Regions from separate parts of the Streptococcus dentasini genome, predicted to be linked through region 1. Evidence: riboswitches for the same ligand, from Rfam matches in the RefSeq annotation. Region 1 holds a riboswitch; the other holds the start of a gene.

The links. Region 1 has a riboswitch for FMN ahead of ACVR1G_RS08785 (ECF transporter S component). Riboswitches for the same ligand answer to the same signal wherever they lie in the genome.
Region 2: linked by a shared signal. The riboswitch ahead of ACVR1G_RS01820 (ECF transporter S component) and the one ahead of ACVR1G_RS08785 (ECF transporter S component) in region 1 are both predicted to bind FMN.

Annotation. Positions count from the first base shown of each region.
Region 1 is NZ_JBRUHS010000011.1:56,898-63,937, reverse strand. Features, by position in the region: gene ACVR1G_RS08800 (AraC family transcriptional regulator) at 1-489, opposite strand, end outside; gene ACVR1G_RS08795 (oxidoreductase) at 516-1,334, opposite strand; gene ACVR1G_RS08790 (creatininase family protein) at 1,862-2,644, opposite strand; gene ACVR1G_RS08785 (ECF transporter S component) at 2,637-3,245, opposite strand; FMN riboswitch at 3,624-3,738, opposite strand; gene ACVR1G_RS08780 (pseudouridine synthase) at 3,974-4,690, opposite strand; gene nagB (glucosamine-6-phosphate deaminase) at 4,739-5,440, opposite strand; gene ACVR1G_RS08770 (VIT1/CCC1 transporter family protein) at 5,645-6,139, opposite strand; gene queA (tRNA preQ1(34) S-adenosylmethionine ribosyltransferase-isomerase QueA) at 6,323-7,040, shown strand, end outside.
Region 2 is NZ_JBRUHS010000002.1:69,066-76,105, reverse strand. Features, by position in the region: gene trkA (Trk system potassium transporter TrkA) at 1-1,000, opposite strand, end outside; gene ACVR1G_RS01825 (tRNA (cytidine(34)-2'-O)-methyltransferase) at 1,802-2,350, shown strand; FMN riboswitch at 2,770-2,907, shown strand; gene ACVR1G_RS01820 (ECF transporter S component) at 3,006-3,575, shown strand; gene ACVR1G_RS01815 (phosphatase PAP2 family protein) at 3,597-4,247, shown strand; gene ACVR1G_RS01810 (MFS transporter) at 4,982-6,322, shown strand; gene mnmL (tRNA modification radical SAM protein MnmL/YtqA) at 6,487-7,040, shown strand, end outside.

The DNA.
Region 1 (7,040 bases):
TCCGTAATCATAAGGCGAACTGACCCTGCGGGGAAGAACTGACGCTCCTGTTCCTGTCCGTAAAATACTTAAAAGTAGCAACTGCTCCTGCAGCAGTAACATGCGAGGAAGCGGCGAGTGTAATGATAGATAGGCATAGCTTACAGCAACTTCATCGTCTCTTTCATGAATCTCTACCTTTACTGGACCAATCAAACTTTTATATTTTGAGAAGCGCTGTAGGGCTGTCAAACCATCTGGACTTGATAAAGCAGCAAAAAGGGCTGGTACAAACATTTTAATATTGTCAATATTGCTCAATGCTAATAGGGCTTCATCTGTAATTTGCTTATCCAAAGTCGCTATAAAGTGATAATAATCCTGAGCGCTATAAGTCAGCTCTTCCTGCCAAAGTTTGTTTGGCAACTGTGCTTTTTGTAAGATCAGCCTAATGTCTATTCCTAATTCTTTTAAGAAGATCTGAAATTGTTTAGTGATAATAAGTTTCATAATCTTATTGTCTAAAAATATTAACCTCAAGTCAAACTCTTAACAACCAGCCAGTCAAATACCCCAGCAGGCAAGATTGCGTGAAGAAAAACAATAGTTTTAGCGCCCCTACCAACGAGGTAACGCGGTTTAACTCGTTTGGCATTGACAATTTTGACAATCCTTCTTGCTACAAGGTCAGGCTCAGAAACCAATCGGCCTGCATACATTCTTGCAATACTTTGGGAGACCTTTTTGGCCATCTTTTCATAGGCCCCTCCAACTGCAGAGATTCTTAGATTTTCTACAGCAATCTGGCTCCAAGGTGTTTTAATACTGGCTGGCTCAATAATCACCGTCTCAATTCCAAATGCTTTTGTTTCCATACGAAGGCCATCGGATAAGGCTTCAAGGGCATACTTAGAGGCATGATACCAAGAACCCATAATGGTAGTGATGCGGCCACCTATTGAAGAGATATTGATAATGCGCCCCGATTTCTGAGCTCGCATATAAGGAAGAGCTTCCTGAGTTAAACAAGCCAGACCAAAAAGATTGACTTCAAATTGCTTTCTAACTTCCTCAAGAGCAACATCTTCAACCGCACCAAAAGCAGCATAGCCAGCATTGTTAATCAAGACATCAAGCCTGCCTTCTGCTTGAATAACCACTGCAAGGGCCTGTTTAATGGTTTGTTCATTGGTAAGATCAAGATAAAGCGGCCGGACACCATCTTGCTTTAACTCTTCCAATTTTTCCAAGCGTCTGGCGCCACCATAAACCCTATGTCCCGCTCTTGCCAGACCTTGTGCTGCTAGGTAGCCGATTCCCGAAGAAGCACCTGTTAATAAAATTACCTTTCGCATCTTTTTCTCCTTCCACAAAATTATAAATCAATTGTTCACTTTTTGTATAGAACAATGAACGACATTCTAATGACAATTAATGCCAAAAAGAGTGGAGAAAGGACCCAAAACAAGGACACTTTGTGAGGAGATAAATAATTATCAAATTTGATACAGCTCAATTATTAACCCTTCCTGCTATCAGACTTAAATCTAATCCCTGTACTATCATAGTAATGGGTAGAAAACAAAGGGTGTTCGGGTTTACTAACATCAATAACAAATATGATACTAGGATAAACCATAACCTAATTTAATCTAGTTCTAGAATTTACAATATAAGTACAGTACAATTAAAAGAACTCATAAAATTTTCAGTAAAATCGCCTTGAACAAAAGCATTTACCTGAAGAAATTTTATGAGTCAAACCTTGGAGTTTTCTTGTATATGTTTTTATGAGTTTAATGTATCTTTTGGTTACTGAACAAGTCTATTGAAAGAGAGAAGTCTATAAACTTAGAAGGGGTAAATAATTTAGATGCTCCCCTCAATAACCAGCTATATATTTTAATCCCTCAACCATTTTTTCAATATTGACAGCAAAAATAATCTGCCCTTTTTCTGGACTTGCACCAGAAGGATCTCCACCGATACCAATTGGATTACCGTCCTTATCTATAAAATCTTCAGCGATCCAGTTCAAATTGATGTTGCACTCCTTTAGCTTACTATCAAAGACGTACCCCGTAGCTTGTCCTGCAAGCACTCTATCAAGTTTAACCAAGTCTTCATCTATAGCCATGACCATAGATGTCTCCATCTCTCCACCGTGAAAATCGAAGGTATTTCCTTCGGAAATTGTCGCTTGTACGCGCGGATCATCAAATGCCCCAAAATTAAAAATAAAAATATCCAAATCATGTGAATGGCGCAGTTCTCGACTGAGAAGATTAGCAATGGGGGTATTTCCGCCATGACAAGAGAGGAGGGCTATTTTTCTAAATCCGTGGTGGTAGAGAGACTCTATGATTTCTTTCAGCATATGGTAGTAGGTCTCTGTCGAAAAGGTAAGGCTGCCACAGAAATTGGCATGCTCGGTGCTCAAACCAATAGAAATATTGGGAAGGATCAAGAGCGGAAAATTCTCGTCAATCTGGTTGACTTCCTGTAGAATCAAATTAGCCATTTTCTCAGCAATCAAATCATCTGTCCCCAGTGGGGCATGATTGCCGTGCTGTTCAATGGCTCCAAGAGGAATCATAACAATTGTCTCTTCTTTATTAAGCACCTCCATATCAAGCCTTGTTAATTCACGATAATATCTAGCCATTTTTATCTCCTTTACTTATCTTATAGATAAAGCGTTTGTATAAAAGGTAAGCAATTGCTCCGTTCAAGCTAACCTTGACTATGTTGAAGGGAACCGTCGCCAAAAGAATAAAGCTAGTCAAGTTGGAAATGGCTGGGTTAATAGAACCAAAAGACTTGGCTAAACTTTCCAAATCAATTCCTACAGCTTTGGCATACAAGGGCAGGCTAACAAAGAGATTGATAGCTGTAGCAGACAGGGTCTTGATCACAATCGTTGCCAAGAGAGCTAAAACTGCTGCTTTTAAAGTCTTACCTTTCTTTTTAAAAATCAAGCCCAGAGGATAGACAAAGAAGACAGCCGAAATTAAATTGGCGAACTCACCGATATACATGCTATTGCTACCGACGGTAAAAAGTTTGATCAGAATCTTTAGAACCTCGATAATCAAACCTGACGTAGGGCCTAAAAGAAAGGTTGCAATGATCGTAGGAACATCTGAAAAGTCAACCTTGTAGAAGACAGGCATGAAGGGAACCGAAATTTCAAGAGACATCAGGACGCCTGCGATAGCTGCAAACATGGCCGTGTAGGTGACATATTTTATTTTCGGATTTTTCATAAAATCCTCCTTTCTAGATGCGTCAACAATCATGGGAAAATTTTATGAGAAACCCTTTTTCATCCATCCAGTAAAAATACCATCATTCTACCCAAGGCAATAATCAAAAGACTCTTTCGTCACTCAAAAATAGGTGAAACTATCTCCAAAGAATCTGCCATTGCTTAATTCTCAAAGTATCGCTAGCACTGTTGAGCTTACATTGAAAACTGCTTCACTGATGCGAAAACAAGGCTGGCCGACTAACACTGGGACTGCTTAGATTGAAATAGCTATATGATAAAAAAAGCGCACTTCAAAATGAAATGCGAGGTTTTTTTGAGACTTAGCAAATAAACTCCTTTTAACTGTTTCCAAGTACTAAGGAGGTCTTTCAGCTAAATTCTTCTCTCATCCAGACTATACTGTCGGTACTGGAATTACACCAGTTCATGCCTTATGGCTCGCGGACTATACCGCCGGTTAGGACTCTCACCTGACCCCGAAGAATTATTAACGCCGCCATTCTAACACAGGTGTATTAGTCTGTCAACTGATTTGAGAGTGTAGGCTGGTTTTTTGAAGAATTTGAAAATTCCAAAATGAAGTTAGCTAGTTGAGGATATGCAAATTCCCCAGAGAGATATAATTGTCATCAACACAACAATAATTAGAAAGACTCTGAGATGCAAGACTGTGATACACCTGTTACCACGGTTTAATATCCAGCTACCTCCTCTCTCCCTCTTTTAATCCAAGTATCGTTTTAATAACCCTTTTTCAGCAACTGTTGGTTTCCGATAAGAACCCACAGGTAGATCTCCCAGCTCAAAAGGACCAAAGAAAATACGACTGAGATAGGTAACTTTAACACCATAGGCTAGGAACATTTTCTTGACCTGATGAAACTTACCTTCCGAAATGGTAATATAAGCTCTGCTGAGCTCTGAACTAGAGCTGATAATTTGTAGTTTAGCTGGCTTACAAACTCTACCCTCTAAAAAAGCGATGCCCTTGTCAAAAAAAGCAGGCGCATCAGAAAAAAGCTGGTCGTTAACCTCCACATAATAGGTTTTGTCCACGTGGTGCTTGGGATGGAGCAGACGAAATCCTAGGGGACCATTGTTGGTGATAAGAACCAGCCCTTCCGTGTCGCGATCCAAACGGCCAACGGGGTAGAGACCTTCCTTACGGTCACCAGGAGTAATTAAATCAATGACCGTCTGGTACTGGGTATCTTTTACCGCTGACACCACACCCCTGGGTTTATTGAGAATATAATAAGTGTCTTGAGAATGACTGAGCTGTTGACCTGACACTGTAATGGTCTGCAGGCTGGGATCGACATTGAGGCTGTCAGAACGCGCTAGCTGGCCATCCACACGCACCTGTAGACTGCGAATCAATTTCTTAACGTGATTTCTAGAGCCAAAACCCGCCTGACCTAATAGTTTATCTAATCGCATACATTCATTGTAACACAAAAGGAGCTTAGGCAGCTCCTTACTTTTGTCTCATAACTTACAGGCAGCTTCTTGATCCAAAATGACGGTAACATCCGGATGTTCCTGTAGAACGCTGGCTGGTAAGGCTTCAGTCACTGGCCCATTGATCATCTGCGAGACTGCCTCCGCTTTATCTTGACTATAGGCAAAAAGAATAATGCTCTTAGCTGACATGATAGAAGCAATTCCCATTGAGACCGCCTGAGTTGGCACATCCTCTGGCCTTGCAAAAAATCGACTATTAGCCTCAATCGTACTTGGTGTTAAATCAACCACATGTGTCCTACTGTTAAATGGTGTTCCTGGTTCATTAAAACCAATGTGTCCATTGCGACCGATACCTAAAATCTGTATATCAATACCATGATCAGCGATCAAGTCCTCATAATCCGCCGCTGCCGCTTCCAAATTTTCCGCTTGGCCATCTGGCAGAAAATGCTCTTTTACATTCTTGTGATCAAAGAGTTGATCTTTCATAAAATAATGATAGGATCTCGGATCCTCAGGGGCCAGACCAACATACTCATCCAAATTAATAGAGGTCACCTGTGATAGGTCAAGGTCACTGGCAGCTAACGCTTTGTAGAAAGCCTCTGGTGAACTCCCTGTCGCTAGGCCCAAGACTCTGGCACCTTGTGCTAATTTTTCTTTTACCAAGCCTAAGGCATATTGAGCGCCATCTTCCTGTGAAGCAACTATCTTAATATTCATCGCTATCCCTCCTTACTATTAGTATATGGTCTATACCAATTTTTGTCAAGGGTCAGAAATAAAATAAAACCACCCTCCGAAGGTGATTAAAAATTATCCTGTCAACTATACCAAACTATCAATTGCAACCAATAAGTCCCTTCCAGTGCGATTAAAGCAAATCCCTTAGCCAGCTGCTTAGTGCCTCTCTTACAACTAGCTCTCCTAAACCAAACCACCCAAGAGATAACCAATATAATAGGCAACCAAGGTTGCCACAAGACCAACCGCAACCGTCCTAAATACTTCTTTATACCATCCTTGGTTTGTAATACTTCCCTTAACAAGACCCAACAGAATCAGAGCGACCGTGACCAGTAGGCAGGCTACCCAGAAAGTATAGCCTCTAAAGACACTCAAACGATTGACGAGGAGATAAGAAACTAAAGGAAAGAGGCCAAAAATATTGAAAGATAAAAAGGTCGCAAGAGCATTTTTAAGAGCTTGCTTACTGTCGGTCTGTGTTTCAGTCGTTGAACTTAAGTAATCACCAACCGCCATGGAAAAGCCATCTGCTAACAAATTGGAAAAACCCATAATCACAATAGCCATCGTTCCAAGACGACCACCAACAGCACCTGCTACAACTGCAAAGGTAGTCACAATCCCATCCAGACCTCCATAAACAATGGACTTGGCATAATGTCGTAAATTCAGCATAATCAGCACCCTAATTCCTTATTTATAACTATTCTAATTACTATCCTTATTATAGCACTTATTAATAATCATTACAATTAAGGGTTAAAGGGAGTCAGATATTGAAGACAAAAATAAAGGTGCCCTAAATCCTCTCTCATGATATAATAGGAAAGCTGATAATTAACAGAAAGAAGATAAGCCATGCACACAGATGATTTTGATTTTACTTTACCTGAAGAACTCATTGCTCAGACCCCCTTGGAAAAACGCGACAGCTCAAAACTACTAGTCATTGACCGACAAACACATATGATGACAGATACTCGCTTTGACCACATCTTAGATGAGCTAGATCCTGGTGATGCGCTGGTTATGAACAACACACGTGTTCTTCCAGCCCGGCTCTATGGTGAAAAATCAGAAACCCACGGGCATGTAGAGTTTCTTTTGCTCAAAAATACTCAAGGTGATCAGTGGGAAGTCCTTGCTAAACCAGCCAAGCGACTAAAGGTAGGAACCAAGGTTAGTTTTGGCGACGGTCGTCTCACAGCAACCATTCGTGAGGAATTAGAGCACGGCGGGCGTATCGCCGAATTCCACTACCAAGGTATCTTCCTTGAAGTTTTGGAAAGTTTGGGCGAGATGCCCCTACCACCCTATATCCACGAAAAATTAGGAGACAAGGAGCGCTACCAAACTGTCTATGCTAAAGAGAACGGTTCTGCTGCTGCACCTACTGCTGGTCTGCATTTCACCAAGGAGCTCCTCCAGAAGATTGAGAATAAAGGTGTAAAACTTGTTTATCTAACACTGCATGTTGGACTGGGGACATTTAGGCCTGTTGCCGTTGACAATATCGAAGAGCATGATATGCACTCAGAATTTTACAGTCTATCCGATGATGCAGCACAAACCTTAC
Region 2 (7,040 bases), on a different contig from region 1:
CAATGATTTCCAGCAGACTGGTTCGGTTGACTTTGGTAATATTTTTCCCGATTCCTAGAGTGTTGAGGAACATGGAAGAAATAATATTTTCCTCATCAACCCCAGTCAAGGTTGCTACAGCATCGTAGTTTTCAACACCTTCCTCGACCAAAGTATTTTTAGCCGTACCATCACCTAAGACAATAGGAACATCAGGAAATTCCTGACTAAAGAATTGGCTGCGGTTTTCGGTGATTTCAATCACTTTGAGTTTCATTTTAGTATTGCGCAAGATATTGAGGAGATAGTAAGTAATACGACCGGCTCCAATAATCATCATATTGCGGATAACTTTATTTTTGACAAAGTTATGGAAGAGGATCATCTCAACACGATCACCTGTTACAAAAATTTTATCGCCAGTTAATAGGGTATCATCACCATCAGGGATAATAATCTCATCACCGCGTTTGATAGCACAGACTAAAATATTGCCGAACTTGTGCCGAAATTGATCCAAAGAGAGGTTGCACAAGCGGCTGCCTTCAGTGATTTTAAACTCCATCAGCATAACTCGTCCGTTGACAAAATGCTCGACAGAGAGGGCGCCTGGGAAATCTACACTGTTAGCGATATAACGGGCAGCTAGCAGTTCAGGATTGACCACCATAGAAAATCCGAGGAAATTATGATCCTTGAAGTAGGTGTTGGAATACTCAGGATTACGCACGCGGACGATGGTCTCTTTAGCTCCCATTTTCTTGGCTAAAACGGCTGAAATCATGTTTACCTCATCCTGATTGGTAATGGCTACAAAGATATCACAGTGTTGCACATCGGCTTGCTCTAAAATTTTAAAATTAGCGCCGTTTCCGACAATTCCCATAATATCAAGCCGTCTGCTGACACGATTAAGGACCTCTTCTTTTTCCTCAATGAGAGTAACATCGTGTTTTTCTTCAACTAATGAGCGACAAAGGGCGGTACCAACTTTACCTCCGCCGACAACAATAACTTTCATGATTTTTCCTTTTTTACAAGATACAAAGAGCATCAAAGCTAAGAAAAAGGGTGATTGACACTAGTATAGACTCAAGAAAAGTCCGTATTTCAAGGCAATCATATCTGCAAAAGCTAAGCCTTAAACAAAGGTGTTTTTTCTTGTGCTTTTTAACTCTAGGTTCGGTTAGAAACTTAGCGAAAAACGCTTTAAACTAGTATACTATCATACTCTTTTTTTTCCTAAAATGCACCCTTTTTTTGCAAAATAATACCAACTAAACACAAAGTTTAAAAATCTGGCGTCAAATCTGTAAAAAGATGCAAATCCTTACATTGTTTGACAGTTGGTTGCTGCTGATGAGGAATTGAAGAAATTAAATACAAAAGTTCATCAGGTGCAAGAATCGTTTGGCGATTTGGTAATGCAGCAAACGGAACTTAAACAGAAGGAGAAGCGGCTGCTCACCCTTTAAAAAAGAGGTCAAAGAAATCAAAAACTACCACCAGTAGGCGGACATTTATACTACCGATAGAAGCAAAGAAGCCTTGTTTCCGACTTTTTTGTGATAAGTTTCAGAAAAAATATTTTGTTGCTTTTTCATTGATATTATTGGATTTTCAGAGGTTTCTCAAAAATAAGACATATACTTTTCCGCTAAACCTGTTGACAACTTTGCTAATAGTGTTATACTAGTCGTAAGGATTCGTTAGTTTAAATCAAACCTGTTATGATTTAAGTTAATGAGCCACCACCAACCATGTTGCTTGCTGAGCTTGACTCCGAGCAGCGTGGTTATTTTTTTGTAGTAAAGAGGTTAATATGGCAGTAGAACCATTTATTCAAGAAACTTATCAGGAAACGAAGGGGCGCAATCATATCGTTCTTTTCGAACCCCAGATCCCAGCAAATACAGGAAATATCGCTCGGACCTGCGCAGCTACCAACAGCCCCCTGCATATTATTCGTCCTATGGGATTTCCTATTGACGATCGCAAGATGAAGCGAGCAGGCTTGGATTATTGGGATAAATTGGACATTCGTTTTTATGACAGTTTAGAGGAGTTTGCAGCGCAGTGTCAGGGCAGCCTTCATCTGGTCTCGAAGTTTGCTCAGAAGACCTATTCGGATCTTTCCTACAATGATAACAAGCAGCACTATTTTCTATTTGGCCGTGAGGATAAGGGCTTGCCTGAGGCATTCATGCGTCATCACCCTGAGCAGGCTATTCGCATTCCGATGAATGATGAACATGTTCGCAGTCTCAACCTTTCTAACACCGTCTGTATGATTGTTTATGAGGCACTTCGCCAACAACATTTTTCTGGCTTAGAATTAGTCCATAGGTATGAAACAGATAAACTAAAATAGCTAAAGAGGGAGTGGGATCAACCCAAAAATTGAAAATTTTGATTCTCATCACTCCCTAATTTTAAAGTGGTAACCTGAAACGGTCTCTCCCCAGCCCGTTTTTGATACTTACTTTGCAAACTTTATTTCCTGATTGAGTCTGGACTTTTGTCCCAGACTCCACTGACAACCACTGGGCCAGAAGTTTATTCAGGGATACTGGACGTACCTTTGCCCAGCTTTTTTGTGTTAAGATAATTATTGCAAAAGGTAGGGATGATAAGAGATGGAACTGCTTTAAAATTTGAGAAAGCTCAATTTGCCTAGTAGCATATTCATAAAAAAGTATGGCAAGATTTAAAAATTAAATCGAATAAAGCTCTATATTATAACTAGCAAAACTAAGGGCTTGCACTCTAACAGGAATTTTTATATACTTAATTTGTCTTCAGGGCAGGGTGTGATTCCCGACCGGCGGTGTTTGTTTTCTGTTAGGAAACAAGAGTCCGCGAGCCTCTAAGGGCTGATGTGGTGTAATTCCACAACCGACAGTATAGTCTGGATGGGAGGAGACAAGTTTTTGCTATACAAAAAGAGCTGCCGATCTAGGCTGGTTAACTTTTGTCTATCGAAATACTTCGCCTCCTTCAATTTGAAAAAATTGGAGGAATTTTTTATGTCAACAAGCCGTCTTAAGACCCGGCGATTGGTCTACATTGCTGTTTTATCTGCAGTTTCATTCATCCTAATGTACCTGCAGTTTCCCTTGATACCGGGAGCTGATTTTTTGCAGTTTGATTTTTCAATCTTACCTGTTCTCCTAGCTTTAGCCATATTTGATGGTAAAAGTGCGCTGATGGTTTTAACCCTGCGTACCCTCTTAAAGCTGATTTTAAATAATGGGGGCGTCGGGACCTTAGTTGGACTGCCTATGAATTATATTGCCTTGTGCCTTTTTATATTAGCACTATCTGTAATTTGGAAAAAGCAGCAGACCCTCTCTTCTTATTTAAGTGCCTCAGTTATTGGAACCCTGCTTCTGACGGTAGCCATGGTCCTGCTTAATTACATTTACGCTGTTCCTCTTTATGCTAAATTTGCTCATTTTGATATTAGAGCGACATTAGGCCTGAGTAACTATCTCTTTGGTATGGTGGTCCCCTTTAATATCCTGCAGGGAGCGATTTTTTCCATCAGTTTCTTTGTGATTTACTTGGCTATTAAACCTGTCATCGCAAAATTATAGAGGCTATGCTATAATAATATCATGCATAACAGACAAAAGTTTTTTATTCGAGCTAGTTTTGCAGCTCTGATTTTCGTTATTTTAGGTTACATTGTTAAGTTTGACCCCAGATTGCTGCAAGGGTTTGACCGCAGTCTGCAGTCGGCTATCCGCGGTCATCTACCAGCCCCGCTAACAGCTTTCTTTCGCTGGGTAACGGTTTTAGGAGATACGCCAGTACAGGGGTTTCTCGTTCTTGCTTCACTAGTCATTTTTATCTGGAAAAAGTGGTATGCAGAAGCTGGCTTGGTTCTGTTTAATGGGATTTTAGCGGGTATAGGTATTGCCCTTTTTAAGAATATCTACCAACGCCCGCGTCCTAGTCTGTCACATTTAGTGGTGGCTGATGGTTACTCTTTCCCAAGCGGTCATTCTATGGGGATTATCCTCATCTTGGGCAGTCTTTTGATTATTGCCCACCAGCGCATTCAATCCCGAAACCAGCGTCGCTTGGCAGAAGCCTTGTTAGCCTTGCTCATCTTCTTGGTTGGCTTATCGCGAATTTATCTGGGAGTTCATTATCCTACGGATGTCATCGCTGGCTTTGTTTTGGGTTATGGTGTGCTTTGTTTGGGATATCCCTTCTATGATGAAGTGCGCTTCGAGTGGCGTTTTAAAAGTAAACAAAAATGATAAAATTTTAGATAGGTGCAGTTCTAATCCCTGCACCTGTCTTTTTTTATCTGAAAGCAAAAGGCAGCTCTAATCATGATGATTTAACTGTTTTTGCTTATTATACTCTTTAAGAATCTGGATAATAAGTCTTTCTATTGATGAGTATCAGATCTGATAGGCTTACTCTCAGTTACTAAGCTGCCTATAGCAGACCGCTGATAGCGGCTGCAGTAAGCGATAGAAGCGCTTCGTTTTTTTTAAAAAATTCTAGTTAGCGCTATAAAAATTTAAAAACCTGCTTTTTTCAGGCGGTAGTGAGGATCTGTCTCATAGGATTTGACATAAAAAATTCAGCCTTAGCAGATTTTCGATTTTCTTAAAGTCTTGCTTAGTTCGATGAGATTAACTTTAAGTATAACCGATTCCAGCCTAGCTTGACTCTGATAAAAAATAGAATATTTCCGTTTGCTTAAAATTTTTTAAAGACGGTTGCAAAAAGCAATGGCAGGCACTATAATGAGGGCGCATACATCCTAGAGGGTGGAATCCTAAATCTCTAATTGCCCCCGATTAAAGTGGGTAAAGGGAATAAGGATTGATACTTTCTTGTGATGAAACGGACAAGGGCCTAATTTCCTCGGGGCATTAGAGAACACTCCTTGTGTGCTGGCGCACGGCGCCGCTCCTCTATTTTCCTGTCTAACATTTTATTAAAGCGAATCGGCCCCTAGTTCTCTTATAGGAGGCAGCTTATGTTTTCATTTTTACAACCGTCACCCGATGCTGCAGAAAAAGTTCCTGCAGAAAAAGTAGCCAGCAGCTATCGTTGGCATCAGATTGGTGTTTTAGCAGCACTGTGTTTGGGCTATATTGGCTATTATATTATTCGTTTGATATTCACGACTGAGCAAAATGATATTATGAAGGTCTACGGTTATACAACTGCTCAGATTGGGCTCGTTTTATCTTGTTTTGGCGTAGGTTATGGCATTTCAAAACTCTTTATGGGGGCTCTCAGTGATAAGAGTAACACTATTCGTTATTTGGCTGCTGGCTTGATTATTTCGGCCGTGCTTAATCTAGGTTTGGGGACAACGCGTAATTTTTACATTATGATGGCGCTCATGCTTGTAATGTCAGTCGCTCAGGGCATGGGGGCAGCGGCTTGTCAGCGAACCATCCAGCTTTGGTGGGGCAGGCGCTGGCGCGGAACTATTTTTTCCATCTGGTCTTCAGCCCATAATGCGGGTGCTTTTTGTTGCGTTGCAGTCGTCCAGTTTGCCAGTTTCCTCTTTTCTGGTTCTATCGCAGCTGTTTTCTATACAGCTTCAGTTGTTTCTCTCCTGATTGCGGCTTTTGTCCTTTGGGCTGGTTCGGAAAGACCTACCGCAGTGGGGCTTCCTTCTATCGCTGAATATACAGGTGATGCAGTTGTTTTAGAGAGTGGGGAAGCATCTTCTGAGGACTTAACAGATCTTCGACTCTGGGAAATTTTTGTCCAATATATTTTAAAAAATCCTATGGTCTGGGCTGTAACATTAACCTCAATGTCCCTCTATATTGTTCGCTACGGGGTTATGTCATGGATTCCCAGCTACTTGGTTCAGTCAAAGGGCTTTGAGCCTAGCTTTTCAAAATGGTTGGTTGGTATTTTTGAGTTAGCCTCTGTGCCTGGTGTTATCCTTTTAGGGGCAATTTCTGATTCTCTAAAAAATCGCCGGGCCTTAGTTTGCTTAGCCAGTGTTATTGGACTGTTAGTCTGCCTGACGACCTATTTTTACAGTAAAAATGCGACTCTGATTGTTGTTGTTTTATTTATCATGGGGACTCTGATTTATGCTCCCCTAACATTGGTAGGGCTGATGGTTAATGAGGTTGTTCCTAAATTTGCCGTTGGTTCCTCGACAGGTTTTATGGGCTTTTTCCAATATATATTTTGTGAAACCTTGGCAACCGCCCTGATTGGTATTTTAGTTGCGAAATTTGGCTGGGTAGCCAGTGATACCGTTCTTTACGGTGCTTGTTTCTTAGCCGCCTTTCTTCTCATTTATATCATGGTTCATGAGGCCCGGATGAGGAGACGCGCAGTTTGACTAGTCCGCCCGTAGAAAAGGAGTCCCGAAAGGTTGATGCTGATGTCAGCCTTTTTATTGTGCAGTCTAAAACGATCTACCCAATACTTAAAGAGTATAAAATTGCCGTTTATCTTTATCTAGGAGCTTTTTGGAAATTGAGCGAAAGTGTTATAATAAGAGGTATGAAAAAACGTTATAATACTGTTAATGATTATTATCGTCAGTTGTTTGGCGAAAAGATTTTTAAGTTGCCGATTGATGCAGGATTTGACTGTCCCAATCGAGATGGCACGGTCGCTCATGGCGGCTGTACTTTTTGCACCGTATCGGGTTCAGGGGATGCTATTGTGGCACCAGAAGCACCCATTCGCGAGCAGTTTTATAAGGAAATCGACTTTATGCACCGCAAGTGGCCAGATGTTAATAAATACCTCGTTTATTTTCAAAATTATACCAACACGCACGACAAGGTCGAAGTCATTCGTGAGCGCTATGAGCAGGCCATCAATGAGCCGGGTGTCGTTGGTGTCAACATTGGGACGCGCCCTGACTGTCTGCCAGATGAAACCATTATCTACCTAACTGAGCTCTCAGAGCGCATGCATGTCACGCTTGAGCTAGGACTGCAGACGACCTACGAGGAGACTTCTGAGTTGATCAACCGCGCCCACAGCTACCAGCTCTATATCGATATTGTCAAGCGCGTTCGGGAGCTAGCTCCCAAGGTAGAAATCGT